One region of the Mycobacterium canetti CIPT 140010059 genome, then DNA from elsewhere that is predicted to be linked to it. Evidence: riboswitches for the same ligand, from Rfam matches in the RefSeq annotation. Region 1 holds a riboswitch; the other holds the start of a gene.
What was found. Region 1 has a riboswitch for magnesium ahead of MCAN_RS09525 (PE family protein). Riboswitches for the same ligand answer to the same signal wherever they lie in the genome.
Positions count from the first base shown of each region.

Region 2: it holds a riboswitch for magnesium, as region 1 does, so the genes downstream of both, MCAN_RS08180 (Rv1535 family protein) here and MCAN_RS09525 (PE family protein) in region 1, are expected to answer to the same signal.

Region 1 is NC_015848.1:2,082,817-2,090,288, reverse strand. Features, by position in the region: gene MCAN_RS09535 (PPE family protein) at 1-238, opposite strand, end outside; gene MCAN_RS09530 (PPE family protein) at 562-1,773, opposite strand; gene MCAN_RS09525 (PE family protein) at 1,788-2,087, opposite strand; M-box (ykoK) riboswitch at 2,390-2,564, opposite strand; gene MCAN_RS09515 (DUF732 domain-containing protein) at 2,810-3,136, shown strand; gene MCAN_RS09510 (PE family protein) at 3,317-5,236, shown strand; gene MCAN_RS09505 (PPE family protein) at 5,384-6,775, opposite strand; gene MCAN_RS09500 (PPE family protein) at 6,887-7,472, opposite strand, start outside.
Region 2 is NC_015848.1:1,764,530-1,772,001, forward strand. Features, by position in the region: gene MCAN_RS08155 (zinc-dependent alcohol dehydrogenase) at 1-110, shown strand, start outside; gene MCAN_RS08160 (carboxymuconolactone decarboxylase family protein) at 107-673, shown strand; gene MCAN_RS08165 (PaaI family thioesterase) at 750-1,184, opposite strand; gene MCAN_RS08170 (NAD(P)H-dependent flavin oxidoreductase) at 1,244-2,371, shown strand; gene MCAN_RS08175 (TetR/AcrR family transcriptional regulator) at 2,368-3,045, shown strand; M-box (ykoK) riboswitch at 3,143-3,312, shown strand; gene MCAN_RS08180 (Rv1535 family protein) at 3,610-3,846, shown strand; gene ileS (isoleucine--tRNA ligase) at 4,153-7,278, shown strand.

The DNA of each region.
Region 1 (7,472 bases):
CGGTGACGCTAATCCACGCCACATATGGAGCGACCGCGGCGGCCATCGTGATCGAGGAGGGACCCATCCACGGTGCTACGGTGAGGCCCTCAATCGTCGAGCCATAGGACGCCGCCGCGGAGTACAACTCGGCGGCTAGCGCGTCCCAGGCCGCTGCGGCGGCCAGCAACGGTCCGGATCCCGGACCCGCGTACATTCGCCCCGAATTAATCTCCGGTGGTAGCGCCCCGAAATCCAACATCCCTGACCTCCGGTCCCCTCGATGGCCGCCATGCTAATCACGCTCGCGTAGTTCTGCCCACCAACTGGTCAAGCTCTTATGAACTTCACCAGATATCCCAATGTCTACGTCCTGCCGATCCCATCTATTTGCGCTGCTGCACGGGTGCTTCGCCCGAGAAATTTCCGCTTATTGAGCCTGGCCCGCCTGCGCTGGTGAACGCGCTAAACGGAAATGACTTCGCGCGACCAACTCCGGTATTCGCAGAGAAAAGCACTGTCGGCTATTCGGCTGCGCCATCGTGACCCTGGCGCTTTCCAGGGAACCCACCCCCTACGGGATCACCCGGCGGCGGGCGGTCGTGCGACGAAGTTGGGGCGGAAGCCATACTGGGGCACGGCACGCCCGAAGCCTTGACCGCCCATGGTGCCGAAAGGCATTCCGGGCATGCCGGCCGCCACTGCTGGGGGCGGTGCCACCATCGGTGTGCCTCCCAACGCGGAGCCCAAGGGGCTGGCTAGTGGTGCGGCCGCCGTCCAGCTCGGCGGCACCGACAAGGTTCCGACGGTGGCCGCGTTGCCCAGGCCGGCCGCGACAGTGCCGCCTAGCCCGCCCGCTGAGCCAAGCGGCGCCACCAGCGCGCCACCGAGCCCGCCACTGGTGGCCTCTCCCAACACATCCCCGGCCGCATCCGCAGCTGCCACGCCGCCGAGTAGACCCAAAAAGGGCGCAATCGTGTTACTCGGCAAGAACAGTCCGGACGAAGCTATCGTGTTCCAGAAATTGGAGTTGGGGTCCAGTAACGCCCAGAGTTTGTCGAGCCAGGAAGATCCAGACCCGAGAATGCCCAGCAATCCGGACGGCCCCGACGCGGACGTGGCTGCAGTCGATGACGAAAGTCCTTGCAGTACAGACGGTATGGCGGCGATCAGCTGCGACAGCGTCGTTTGCTGAGCACCAGCCGAGGCGCCGGTGGCGTGGGCAATCGCAGCCGACTGGGCCGCCAGGCCGGACGCGTTGGTAGTCTGCACCGGCTCGGTGAACGGGGTCAGCTGGGTAGCGGCTGCCGAGGCGCCGGCGTAGCCGTACATGGCCATCGCGTCCTGGGACCACATTTCGGCGTACTGGGCCTCGGTGGCCGCGATCGCGGGGGCGTTTTGGCCTAGCACATTGGTGGCGATCAGCGCCATGAGCTGGGCGCGGTTGGCCTCGATGACCGGCGGGGGCACCGTTGCTGCGAACGCGGCTTCGTACGCTGCAGCGGCAGCCTCCGCCTGTGCCCCGGCCTGCTCGGCCCGGACGGCGGTGACGCTCATCCAGGCCACGTAGGGGGCGGCCGCGGCTGTCATCGATGCCGACGCCGGACCGTGCCATTCTTCACCGGTCAGCGTCGAAAGCACCGAGCTGTATGACAGTGCGCTGGCGCGCAGTTCTGCGGACAAGCCGTGCCAGGCTGACGCTGCGGCCAGCATCGGGGCCGAGCCCGCGCCGGAATACATACGCGCCGAGTTGATTTCGGGCGGTAACGTGGCGAAGTCAAGTGCGGCAGTCATCGTTGATCTCCTCGTTAGCTCACAGCAATGATGTTGGCGGCTTCGGTAGCCGCGTAAGAATCCGCGCTGGCGCCCAACATCGCGACGAACGCCTCATTCATGGCGATCGCCTGGGCGCCGACCGCTTGGTACATGGCGGCATGGAAGTTGAATTGTGTTGCAGTCAAAGCTGATACTTCGTCAGCGGCCGCCGGGGCCAATTCGGCAGTTGCCGGTGCCGCGACCGCATTCCGCGCGGCTATCACCGATCCAACATGGCGCAACTGACCGGCCGCGATGGCCAGCGCATCTGGACAGACAAGAACAAACGCCATGGGTCTTCTCCTGACAGACGACCGAACCCGGAGGCCTATGACCGCTTCTGTCGTGGCTACTTCCCGTGAACGTCAATCACACATGGCCGCGAAGTAACGAGCTTGCGAAATAACGGATTTCGAACAGGAAGGCCGATTCAGAGTGCGAAAACGGCGCCGGGGTCGGATCGGAACGAAACGGTCGTCGATCTCGGATACGGACTATCGCCGGGACTCATTTCGCTCTCACCTCCTCACGGCCAGGGCACACGGGGATGCCGATGCACAGCACAAAGGGATGACAGCCCAGCAGACCACCGAACTCGGCACCCCTCTCGTCAGAGCTTTGGCACCACACGGCGTATCCGGCCGGTCCAGCCGGAAGCCACTTGGGCTCAACCCTTAAGCCGGGAAGAGCTGTCCTGACCCTGGGCGTCTTTCGACGTTCGAGGTCAGTGGCCTATATCCGCGCAGACGCCTCACCTAGCGAGGTGCTTGCAAGGGTAATCGTGACACTCGTAGCGACGCGCGTCAACCCAACGGCTTGACTCATCCGATGCCCCGGAGGCTATCAAGATCGGCTGTTAGCCAGCGAGCAGACAACGCCGGTCAGCAGACGACCTTCAGGTCCAGCGCAACCCGAACACCCTGAGACGGGAAGTTAGCGCAGCCGTAACGTATTGGAATAACGCGGTAACCGGTTGCGCCGCAAGAGAAGCGCAATTCCGGGAGAATCGTTGTCTATGAGAGCTGTGTCAACGCTACTCAGCATTCCGTTGATGATCGGCTTGGCGGTTCCGGCCCACGCGGGGCCCAGCGGTGACGACGCGGTCTTTCTTGCCTCGCTAGAGCGGGCAGGCATTACCTACAGCCACCCGGATCAAGCCATAGCATCGGGCAAGGCCGTATGCGCGTTAGTCGAAAGCGGCGAATCGGGTCTTCAGGTCGTCAACGAGCTGCGGACCCGCAATCCCGGGTTTTCGATGGACGGTTGTTGCAAGTTCGCTGCGATCTCCGCGCATGTCTATTGCCCCCACCAGATCACTAAAACCAGCGTCAGCGCGAAATAGTTTGGGCTAGAGAGTAATCAGTGGATTGACCCCGCTTGGGGTGACACGGGGTTCACATCGTTGCCAGTGAATCTGGTGAATGCACCCCATAGCGGGTCCGCAAAACTGTAACGTTGGCGTCGGTTCCAAAATTCCTTTGGCGGTCGTATGGATTCCCCATGCGACGACAACGGCCAGGAGGTGTGGACGTCGCAGATGATCGTGGCGCCGGCGTTTGTCGATGCAGCGGCAAAGGACCTAGCAACCATTGGTTCGGCGATTAGCCGGGCCAACGCCGAAGCGTTGGTCCCGATAACGGCGTTACTGCCTGCGGGCGCTGACGACGTGTCGGCTGCGATTGCGGCGCTGTTCGCAACGCACGGGCAGGCATACCAGGAGCTCAGTGCCCACGCGGTCGCATTCCATGAGCAGTTCGTCCAGCTCATGAGCGCGGGGGCGGCCCAGTACGCCAGCGCCGAGGCAGCCAACTCGTCACCATTGCAAATCGTGGGCCAAACCGCCCTCGATGCCATCAATTCACCCGTGCAGACGCTGACCGGGCGTCCGCTTATCGGCAACGGTGCCAACGGGGTCGCAGGAACCGGGCAAAACGGTGGCGATGGCGGATGGCTATACGGCAACGGTGGCAACGGCGGGTCCGGCGGGACGGGCCAGAATGGCGGCAACGGCGGGTCGGCTGGGCTATGGGGTAGCGGCGGCAATGGCGGCCAGGGCGGGGCGGGTGCCAACGGCGCAGCCGGTCAACCCGGGAATGCGGGCGGGTCCGGCGGCAACGGCGGCGCCGGTGGATGGATCTATGGTCACGGTGGACATGGTGGGGCCGGCGGAAACGGGGGCAACGCCACAGCGCCCGGGGGTGCGTCGGCAGGCTTCGATGGGGGCGCCGGCGGAAACGGGGGTTCGGGTGGTCGCGGTGGACTGTTGTTCGGCAACGGCGGCAACGGCTCGGTCGGTGGCATGGGAGGACAAGGCACTAATGACACAGCCGGAGATTCGGCCGGCAGCGGCGGATTAGGAGGCAACGGGGGCAACGGCGCCCAGGGCGGGTGGCTGATCGGCAACGGGGGGCAAGGTGGGGACAGCGGCGCCGGCGGCGGCACCGACTCCACTCAAACGGGCGTCATGAACGGCGCTTCCGGCGGTTCGGCCGGGATAGCCGGTAACGGCGGTGACGCGGGCCTAGTCGGCAACGGCGGGGCCGGTGGCAACGGCGGGAATGGAGCGGCCGGGTCTGCGCTGGGTACTACCATCTTCGGCGGGAGCGGCGGGGTCGGTGGCTCAGGCGGCGACGGCGGCAACGGCGGGTGGTTGTTCGGCAGCGGCGCGTCCGGCGGCAACGGGGGTCAGGGCGGTGACGCAGGCACCAACGGATTTGCGGGCTTTGGCGGCTCTGCTGGCGGTGGCGGCTGGGTAGGTGCCGTTAACTTCGGACCGATTAGTGTCCAGGGTTTTGGGTTGTTTGGTCACGGCGGTGACGGTGGCAACGGTGGTGACGTTGGGGCCGGCAGCCTCAGCATTCAATTTGGTGCATCAGGGGGTGACGGCGGCCAAGGTGGGGTGCTATACGGCAATGGCGGCAACGGTGGTAACGCCGGCAGCGGCGGAGGTACCGGCTTCGAAGGCAGCGCCGGCCAGGGTGGCGCCGCCATTCTGATCGGCAACGGCGGGGCCGGAGGGAATGGGGCGACCGGTGGGACCGGAGTAGGCAACATCATTCAGGAAGCCGGAGGTGACGGCAGCGACGGTGGCGCGGGCGGCAGCGGAGGCCTACTGTTCGGTAGCGGCGGGGCCGGCGGCATCGGCGGGGCCGGCGGCGTCGGCGGGTCGGGCAACGACGGCGGCAACGGCGGCGATGGTGGCCAAGGCGGGTCAAGCGGCCTGGGGATCGGCAACGGCGGACCCGGGGGAAGTGGCGGTACCGGTGGGGCCGGCGGAACCGGCGGCAGTGCGGGCACTGGCGGTGCCGGCGGTGACGGTGGTAACGCCGCCCTGCTGATCGGTACCGGTGGCGACGGCGGAGATGGTGTCCCACCCGCACCCGGGGGCCAAGGCGGCAAGGGCGGATTGATCGGTTTGCCTGGGCAGAACGGGCAGCCGTAGCCGCCGGTCTGGGGACGAAACTAATTCTCCTGCTGTGGGATTCGGGTTCCGATCTCAAGGGCATCAACCAACTCAAGCAATGGTGCGGTGTGGCGACTCGTGTCTGCCTCGGGGCCTATCAATTGGAAGACACGCCCTAACCCTGCCCTAGCCCGATTCTGATATCGTCGGTGCAATTTCGGCCTTGTTGCCGCCGGCCATGTGCACGGCGTGGATGCCCGGTTTCTTCTTCAATTCCGCGAGTAGATCATCGAGCCCGTCCTCGTCGGTGTGCCAGTGCTGCACCGATTCGGGCTTCTCCATCATGTGCGCGACCACCCGCCGCAGCTTGTCCGGTGAGTCGCTGTCCTTGAGAGATTTCTTGACCGCGGTGACTCGGCCTCCGCCGAGGAAACCACCAGTGGCGCGTGCAGCGGCGCCGCCAAGGGCCCCTCCGGCCACACTCGCCAGGGCCATCTGGCTGAGCAGACTGCCCTCGCTAATTGCGGCCGCCGGGACAGCCTGAAGTCCGGTGCTCGAGAACACAGCGGCAACCGTCCGGATCGCCGGGGTGGCCGCTGCCCAGCTCGGCGGCACCGACATCCCCCCGACCGAGCCGGCCTGGCTCGCACCCGCCGATATCGCTGGCGCGGTCGAGCCCAGACCACTCGAGATCGCAGACCGCAGGCCAAGCCCGGCCCCTAGAGCAGATTTCGGGATCAAATCGGGATTGAAGGGCGTCACCGGATTGAAGAACTTCTGGAACTGCACCATGCCGAAGATGGTCGATATTACGGTGTCGTTAGCCGGCAGGACCATTTTTGACTCAGCGAAGCCAAGCCCGAGCATGCTGTTATACACCGAAGATGCGTACGGCACCCCGGTGACCGCGTTCATCAGGCTGGCCACCGTCTTGTTGTAGTTCGTCCCGGCCGTTGCCAGGAATTCCAGCACCTCGGACACCAGTGAGCGCGCGTTGCCGGGCGACGCGCCGACAGCCTGGGCAACCGCAACGCCTTGGGTGGCCAGTCCGGCCGCGTTGGTGGTCGGCGGCGGTGCAGCAAATGGCGTCACCTGGGTCGCCACCGACGACGAGCCGGCATAGCCATACATCGCGGCTGCGTCTTGCGCCCACATTTCCGCATAGCGGGCTTCGGCGGCCGCGATCGCACCGGTGTTCTGACCGAAAATGTTGGTCGCCGCCAACACCGCCAGCTCGGCGCGGTTGGCCGCGACGACCGGCGGCGGCACCGTGGCTGCAAACGCTGCCTCGTAGGCCGCCGCTGCCGCGCTGGCCTGGGCGGCCGCTTCCCGAGCGAGCGCCGCCGTGGCCGACATCCACGCCACATACGGTGCGGCCGCAGCCGCCATGGTCCCCGACGACTGTCCCGACCACACGCCGGTCAGAACCGAGATCACCGAGCCATAGTCGGCCGCCGTGGACTGTAATTCGGTGGCCAGCCCGTCCCAGGCCGCTGCCGCGGCCAGCATCGGACCCGACCCGGGACCGGCATACATGCGCCCGGAATTGATCTCCGGTGGTAACACCCCGAAATCCATTACCGCATCCCTCCTTAACGGGCCGTAACCCCATTGGCAGCCCCGGTGGCCACATACCGAACCGGGGCTGGTCGCAAAAGTGTCGACAACCTTCTCTCCCGTGACATGGCGCTAGTCGTCCATGGCCGGTATCACGAAGATGTTGGCTTCGGTGGCCAGGTCCTCGACGGCAGCGGCAGCGGCACCGACGGCGGGTGCAGCGGCGCTGCCGATGGGGTGGCCGGTAGAACCGGCGGCAGCGCGGCCAGCCAAGCCCGACAGCGCCATGCCACCGAGCAACGCACCCGCGCCGTCGGTGGCCGCCATCGGCGCGGCGGCCAGGCGCGTCGCCTGCAACGCCGCCGCCGGCGATGGGATCTCCGGGGCGGCCACCGTCCAGCCCTGAGGCACCGATAGCTTTCCGACCAAGCCTGCCCGGCCAATACCCGCGGAAACCGATCCACCACCCAAGCCCTCCGAACCCAAAATTGGTGTATGCAAGGCAAATTCGGCCAGCGGAGCCAACGCTCCGGTGATTGGTTTCCCCCCGATCTTGCCAAGCAAGGCGCTTACCCCCTGCCCGTTTTGGGTTACCAAGACGCTCTGAATGCCTAACAGGTATGGCACCCCGGAGGGAGGCAGTACCCCGGGAAAGGTGTACGGGCCGGTGACCGCCCCGCCCAGGAAGGTGGACAGGTTCCCCAGGTCGGTAACCCAC
Region 2 (7,472 bases), 320 kb from region 1:
CAAGCCTGCCTCGCCGCTGCGTGCGGCTCGAAGGCGCCGAGGATCTGCTGGCTACCATGGCCGGTGAACGCGACGGTGTCCCGCCTATCCACGGAGTGCTCACACCATGACAACATCCCGCGTGCCCCTGTTGCCGGTCGACGAGGCCAAAGCTGCTGCCGACGAAGCGGGCGTGCCCGACTACATGGCTGAGCTCAGCATCTTCCAAGTGTTGCTGAATCATCCGCGACTAGCGCGGACCTTCAACGACCTGCTCGCCACCATGCTGTGGCACGGGACCCTGGACTCACGGTTGCGTGAGTTGGTGATCATGCGGATTGGTTGGCTCACCGACTGTGACTACGAATGGACCCAACACTGGCGGGTTGCTTCAGGGCTTGGCGTGTCGGCCGACGATCTGCTCGGTGTACGGGATTGGCAAGGGTACAACGGGTTCGGGCCCGCTGAGCAGGCCGTCCTGGCGGCCACCGATGACGTGGTGCGCGAGGGCGCGGTGAGTGCGCAGAGCTGGTCGGCTTGCGAGCGGGAATTACATTGCGACAAAGTGGTTCTCATCGAACTCGTTACGGTGATAAGCGCATGGCGAATGGTCGCTTCGATCCTGCACAGCCTCGAGGTCCCACTGGAAGACGGCGTTTCCAGCTGGCCGCCCGACGGCCTTTCGCCAAGGTGACTGCGCCGAGCGTGTAACCATGGCGAGATTCCGCCGGCGATTTTTCCGCCCTGAGTGCACGTTCGGCGCAGAAGCACTAGACGATCCGGTAGGTCTGCACAGCGTGAGCGACGATGTTCCCGTCGGGATCGGTTGCGGTGATCTCGGTGAAGGTGAGTTCCTTGCGGCGTCGGGCAGTGCGCGCATGACAGAGCAAGTCACACCGCTTGGCGGCGCCGGTGTACTGGATGCTCATCGCGACCGTGGCGGCGCGGGTGCCCCTGTCGAAGTCGTGGTTCGACCAAGCGGCGGCGGCACCGGCGGTGTCCATCACCGACGCGATCACCCCACCGTGAAAGTAGGTGCCGTCATTGGTGAGGTCGGTGCGAAACGGGAGTCGGATCACGACGTCGTCGGGTTCGTAGCGTTCGAACACGATGCCGAGCCCGCCGATGAACGGCGTCCTCGGCATCAGCTCACGCACCGCCTGGCGACGTTTGTGCTGCTCTTGGGCGGTCAACGGGTCGGACATGGCAGGTAATCTACCCTATTAGATTGACATATCAATCAATAACTCTTAGCGTCGTCGCAATGCGGACCAGAGTCGCCGAGCTGCTCGGTGCTGAGTTTCCAATATGCGCGTTCAGCCACTGCCGGGATGTGGTGGCGGCGGTGTCCAATGCGGGCGGGTTCGGGATCCTCGGTGCCGTCGCACATAGCCCCAAACGGCTGGAGAGCGAGCTGACCTGGATCGAGGAGCACACGGGTGGCAAGCCGTACGGAGTCGACGTGCTGCTGCCGCCCAAATACATCGGCGCCGAGCAAGGCGGTATCGATGCCCAGCAGGCCCGGGAGCTCATACCCGAAGGGCATCGCACCTTCGTCGACGACTTGCTGGTTCGCTATGGCATCCCCGCGGTCACCGACCGGCAGCGTTCGTCCTCGGCCGGTGGGCTGCACATCTCGCCCAAGGGTTATCAGCCGTTGCTGGATGTGGCCTTCGCCCATGACATCCGGTTGATCGCCAGCGCGCTCGGGCCGCCGCCACCGGATCTCGTGGAGCGCGCCCACAACCATGACGTGCTGGTTGCCGCCCTAGCCGGCACGGCGCAGCACGCGCGGCGACACGCGGCTGCGGGTGTTGACCTGATCGTCGCGCAGGGCACCGAGGCCGGAGGCCACACCGGCGAGGTGGCGACCATGGTTCTGGTTCCCGAAGTCGTCGATGCGGTGTCGCCAACGCCGGTGCTGGCCGCGGGCGGGATCGCCCGTGGCCGCCAGATCGCTGCGGCGTTGGCCCTGGGGGCGGAAGGCGTCTGGTGCGGGTCGGTCTGGTTGACCACCGAAGAAGCCGAAACGCCCCCGGTGGTCAAGGACAAGTTTCTGGCCGCAACATCCTCGGACACGGTGCGGTCCCGGTCGCTAACCGGCAAGCCGGCGCGCATGCTGCGCACGGCCTGGACCGACGAATGGGATCGGCCTGACAGCCCCGACCCGCTTGGCATGCCGCTGCAGAGCGCGCTGGTCAGCGACCCGCAGTTGCGCATCAACCAGGCCGCCGGCCAGCCCGGGGCCAAGGCTCGTGAGCTGGCGACCTACTTCGTCGGACAGGTCGTCGGCTCACTCGACCGGGTGCGGTCGGTCCGCTCGGTGGTGCTTGACATGGTCGAGGAGTTCATCGACACCGTCGGGCAACTGCAGGGGTTGGTGCAAAGGTGAGCCGCGCTAGCGCGCGGCGGCGCCGAGCGGTCAGCGATGAGGACAAGTCGCAACGGCGCGACGAGATCTTGGCCGCGGCCAAAATAGTGTTTGCTCACAAGGGTTTTCATGCCACCACCGTCGCAGACATCGCCAAGCAGGCCGGCCTGGCGTACGGGCTGATCTACTGGTACTTCGACTCCAAGGACGACTTGTTCCACGCCTTGATGGCCGGTGAAGAGGAGGCGCTGCGCGCGCATGTCGCGGCCGAACTGGCCCGCGTTGGCGGGTCTACCGAGGCGCCGCTTCGGGCCCTGTTACAGGCCGCGGTACAGGCCACGTTCGAGTTCTTCGAAACCGACAAGGCTACCGTCAAACTACTGTTCCGTGACGCTTACGCGCTTGGGGGCCGATTCGAAGAGCATCTCGGCGGAATCTACGAGCGGTTCATCGACGACATCGAAGCCGTCGTTGTTGCCGCTCAACGGCGCGGTGAGGTTGTCGAGGCCCCGTCCCGGATGGCCGCGTACACGTTGGCGGCGCTGGTGGGGCAGTTGGCACACCGACGGCTGAATACCGACGATAACGTCACCGCCGCCCAGGTAGCCGACTTCGTGGTGTCGCTGGTGCTAGACGGGCTGCGTCCGCGTGCACTGGCGGTCGGGGCCCGCGGTGGTCGGGCCGCCCGAACCTGAGCAAAGGCTGCCAAATACATGGTGAACGCGTAAGGATTCGCGACACCCGCCCGGATCACGTTGACCGAGACGGGTAGGTCGTGCATGATCGGTCCGGTAAGCACCTCGTTAGGTGAGGCGGCTACACGAACATAGGCCACTGACCCCGAACGTCGAGAGACGCCCCGGGTCAGGACAGCTCTTCCCGGCTTAAGGGTTGAGCCCAGGTGGCTTCCGGCTTACCGGACACGTCGTGTGGTGCCGAAGCTCTGACGAGAGGGGTGCGGATTTCCGGCAGTTGCCGGCATCTCTGTACTCCTGTGACGCGCTTTATCGTGCGGACAACCGTACGTGTCGTGGCCGTGAGGAGGTGAGGGACGCATGAGTTCCGGTGACAGTCCGGACCGATATCCGGGCTCTGTTTCGTCCCGATCCGGTTTCCGGCGCGACGTTTTGCGCTGAGTCGTCAAACCAAGATCAGCCTTCTTGGATCGGAACCGCTACGGGACGGGACCAACTCGGTTCAGTCCATATGTGCTCGTTTTGATTTCCGTCCTCGCTTGCAACTCCGTCTAGGAGGCGATCATGACCGCTGCTCTGCACAATGACGTAGTAACCGTAGCTTCGGCCCCCAAGCTGCGGGTGGTGCGCGATGTGCCCCCGGCCCCCGCGTCCAAGAAGGTTGCTCGCCGGCTCGACGCGCAGCCTTTCGGCACCGGAGGGGACCCGCTGGTCGACGGGGCAGCTCGTTTGCTGAGCATTCCGCTGCGCCACCTCTACGCCGCGTTGTGGCGCGTCGGGCTGCTCGAGGTCCAGGCCTAGTCCGATGGGCAGGCAGCCGACCTTGCGCCGCGATGTGGATTTGCGGCGCTGGGCGACAATCCCCGTAGAATCAGGGGAACGGCATCGATCCGGCGATCACCGGGGAGCCTTCGGAAGAACGGCCGGTTAGGCCCAGTAGAACCGAACGGGTTGGCCCGTCACAGCCTCAAGTCGAGCGGCCGCGCATCGGCGTGGCAAGCGGGGTGGTACCGCGGCGTTCGCGCACCGGCGTGGCGTCGTCCCCGAGCCTGGATTGCAGGCACGCAGTGCCGAACGGTGCTGGGGCCTGGGGAGACGACGCGCAAAGTGACCGATAACGCATATCCAAAGCTGGCCGGCGGGGCACCCGACCTCCCGGCACTCGAACTCGAGGTCCTCGACTACTGGTCCCGTGACGACACCTTCCGGGCCAGCATTGCTCGCCGCGATGGCGCCCCCGAGTATGTGTTCTATGACGGGCCGCCGTTTGCCAACGGTCTGCCGCATTATGGGCACCTGCTCACCGGCTACGTCAAAGACATCGTGCCGCGATATCGCACTATGCGCGGTTACAAGGTGGAGCGTCGCTTCGGCTGGGACACTCACGGGCTGCCCGCCGAACTCGAAGTCGAGCGCCAGCTTGGCATCACTGACAAATCCCAGATCGAGGCCATGGGTATCGCCGCCTTCAACGATGCCTGCCGCGCATCCGTGTTGCGCTACACCGACGAGTGGCAGGCGTATGTAACTCGGCAAGCTCGCTGGGTCGACTTCGACAACGATTACAAGACGCTCGATCTGGCTTACATGGAGTCGGTGATTTGGGCCTTCAAACAGTTGTGGGACAAGGGCCTGGCCTACGAGGGCTACCGGGTGCTGCCGTACTGCTGGCGCGACGAAACTCCGCTGTCGAATCACGAACTGCGGATGGACGACGACGTCTACCAAAGCCGCCAAGATCCCGCGGTAACGGTGGGCTTCAAGGTGGTGGGTGGCCAACCAGACAACGGGCTAGACGGTGCCTACTTGCTGGTGTGGACGACGACTCCGTGGACCCTGCCGTCGAACCTCGCAGTTGCGGTAAGCCCGGACATCACCTACGTACAGGTCCAGGCGGGCGATCGCCGTTTCGTACTGGCCGAGGCACGGCTGGCCGCTTACGCCCGCGAACTCGGTGAAGAGCCCGTGGTGCTCGGCACCTATCGCGGCGCCGAACTGCTGGGCACCCGCTACCTGCCGCCGTTTGCCTATTTCATGGACTGGCCCAACGCTTTTCAGGTGCTAGCAGGCGACTTTGTAACGACCGACGATGGCACCGGCATCGTGCATATGGCACCGGCCTATGGTGAGGACGACATGGTGGTCGCGGAGGCGGTCGGTATCGCGCCGGTGACTCCGGTCGACTCCAAGGGACGCTTCGACGTCACCGTTGCCGATTACCAAGGGCAGCATGTCTTTGACGCCAACGCGCAGATCGTCCGGGACCTGAAGACCCAAAGCGGCCCGGCTGCGGTGAATGGCCCAGTGTTGATTCGTCACGAAACCTACGAGCACCCTTACCCACACTGCTGGCGATGCCGTAACCCGCTGATCTACCGGTCGGTGTCGTCGTGGTTCGTCAGGGTGACGGACTTCCGAGACCGCATGGTGGAGCTAAACCAGCAGATCACGTGGTATCCCGAACACGTCAAGGACGGCCAGTTCGGCAAGTGGCTGCAGGGCGCCCGCGATTGGTCGATCTCCCGGAATCGCTACTGGGGTACCCCGATTCCGGTATGGAAATCCGACGACCCGGCCTACCCGCGCATCGATGTCTACGGCAGCCTCGACGAGCTGGAGCGCGACTTCGGCGTACGCCCGGCCAATTTGCACCGGCCCTACATCGACGAGCTCACCCGTCCCAACCCAGACGATCCGACTGGCCGTAGCACGATGCGACGCATTCCCGATGTGCTCGACGTGTGGTTCGACTCGGGATCCATGCCGTATGCCCAGGTGCACTACCCGTTCGAGAACCTGGATTGGTTCCAGGGACACTACCCCGGCGACTTCATCGTCGAGTACATCGGGCAGACCCGTGGCTGGTTTTACACACTGCATGTGTTGGCGACCGCGCTCTTTGACCGGCCGGCATTCAAAACCTGTGTGGCGCATGGGATTGTCCTTGGTTTCGATGGCCAGAAGATGAGCAAGTCGCTGCGCAACTATCCAGACGTAACAGAGGTGTTCGATCGCGACGGCTCCGACGCCATGCGGTGGTTCCTAATGGCATCGCCGATTCTGCGCGGCGGCAACCTGATCGTCACTGAGCAAGGAATTCGCGACGGTGTGCGGCAAGTCCTGCTGCCCCTGTGGAACACCTACAGCTTCCTGGCGCTGTATGCACCGAAAGTCGGTACCTGGCGCGTCGATTCGGTGCATGTGCTGGATCGCTATATCCTGGCCAAGCTGGCGGTGCTGCGCGACGACCTCAGCGAGTCGATGGAAGTTTACGATATTCCCGGTGCCTGTGAACATTTGCGTCAGTTCACTGAGGCGTTGACTAATTGGTATGTGCGACGGTCGCGTTCGCGGTTCTGGGCAGAAGACGCCGATGCCATCGACACGCTACACACCGTGTTGGAGGTGACCACGAGGCTGGCCGCCCCGCTGCTTCCGCTGATCACCGAGATAATCTGGCGTGGTCTGACACGCGAGCGATCGGTGCACCTGACGGACTGGCCAGCGCCCGACCTGCTGCCGTCGGATGCCGACCTGGTCGCCGCGATGGACCAGGTCCGCGACGTGTGCTCGGCGGCATCCTCGCTGCGCAAGGCCAAGAAGCTAAGGGTGCGCCTGCCGCTACCGAAACTCATTGTGGCAGTTGAGAATCCGCAACTTCTGAGGCCGTTCGTCGACCTCATTGGCGACGAGCTTAACGTGAAGCAGGTCGAACTGACCGATGCCATCGACACCTATGGCCGATTCGAGCTCACGGTCAACGCCCGGGTAGCCGGACCACGGCTGGGCAAAGATGTGCAGGCCGCCATCAAGGCGGTCAAGGCCGGCGACGGCGTCATAAACCCGGACGGCACCTTGTTGGCGGGCCCCGCGGTGCTGACGCCCGACGAGTACAGCTCCCGGCTGGTGGCCGCCGACCCGGAGTCCACCGCAGCGTTGCCCGACGGCGCCGGGCTGGTCGTTCTGGATGGCACCGTCACTGCCGAACTCGAAGCCGAGGGCTGGGCCAAAGATCGCATCCGCGAACTGCAAGAGCTGCGTAAGTCGACCGGGCTGGACGTTTCCGACCGCATCCGGGTGGTGATGTCGGTGCCTGCGGAACGCGAAGACTGGGCGCGCACCCACCGCGACCTCATTGCCGGAGAAATCTTGGCTACCAACTTCGAATTCGCCGACCTCGCCGATGGTGTGGCCATCGGCGACGGCGTGCGGGTAAGCATCGAAAAGACCTGAGGTCGACTGGGCGACGAGCGTAACGTCACGGCTGAAAATCCGTGCCCGACTTCGCCGTGGCGTTACGCTCGCGGCGCGGGGACCCGATCTCTAGGGCGTTGTCGCCCAGATCCACGTCGGCCAAGGCCGATGGCAGCGGTTGAGGTTGATCGCCATAGCGAAAACTAGCTCCGGTAGCCCCAAATAGCATCACG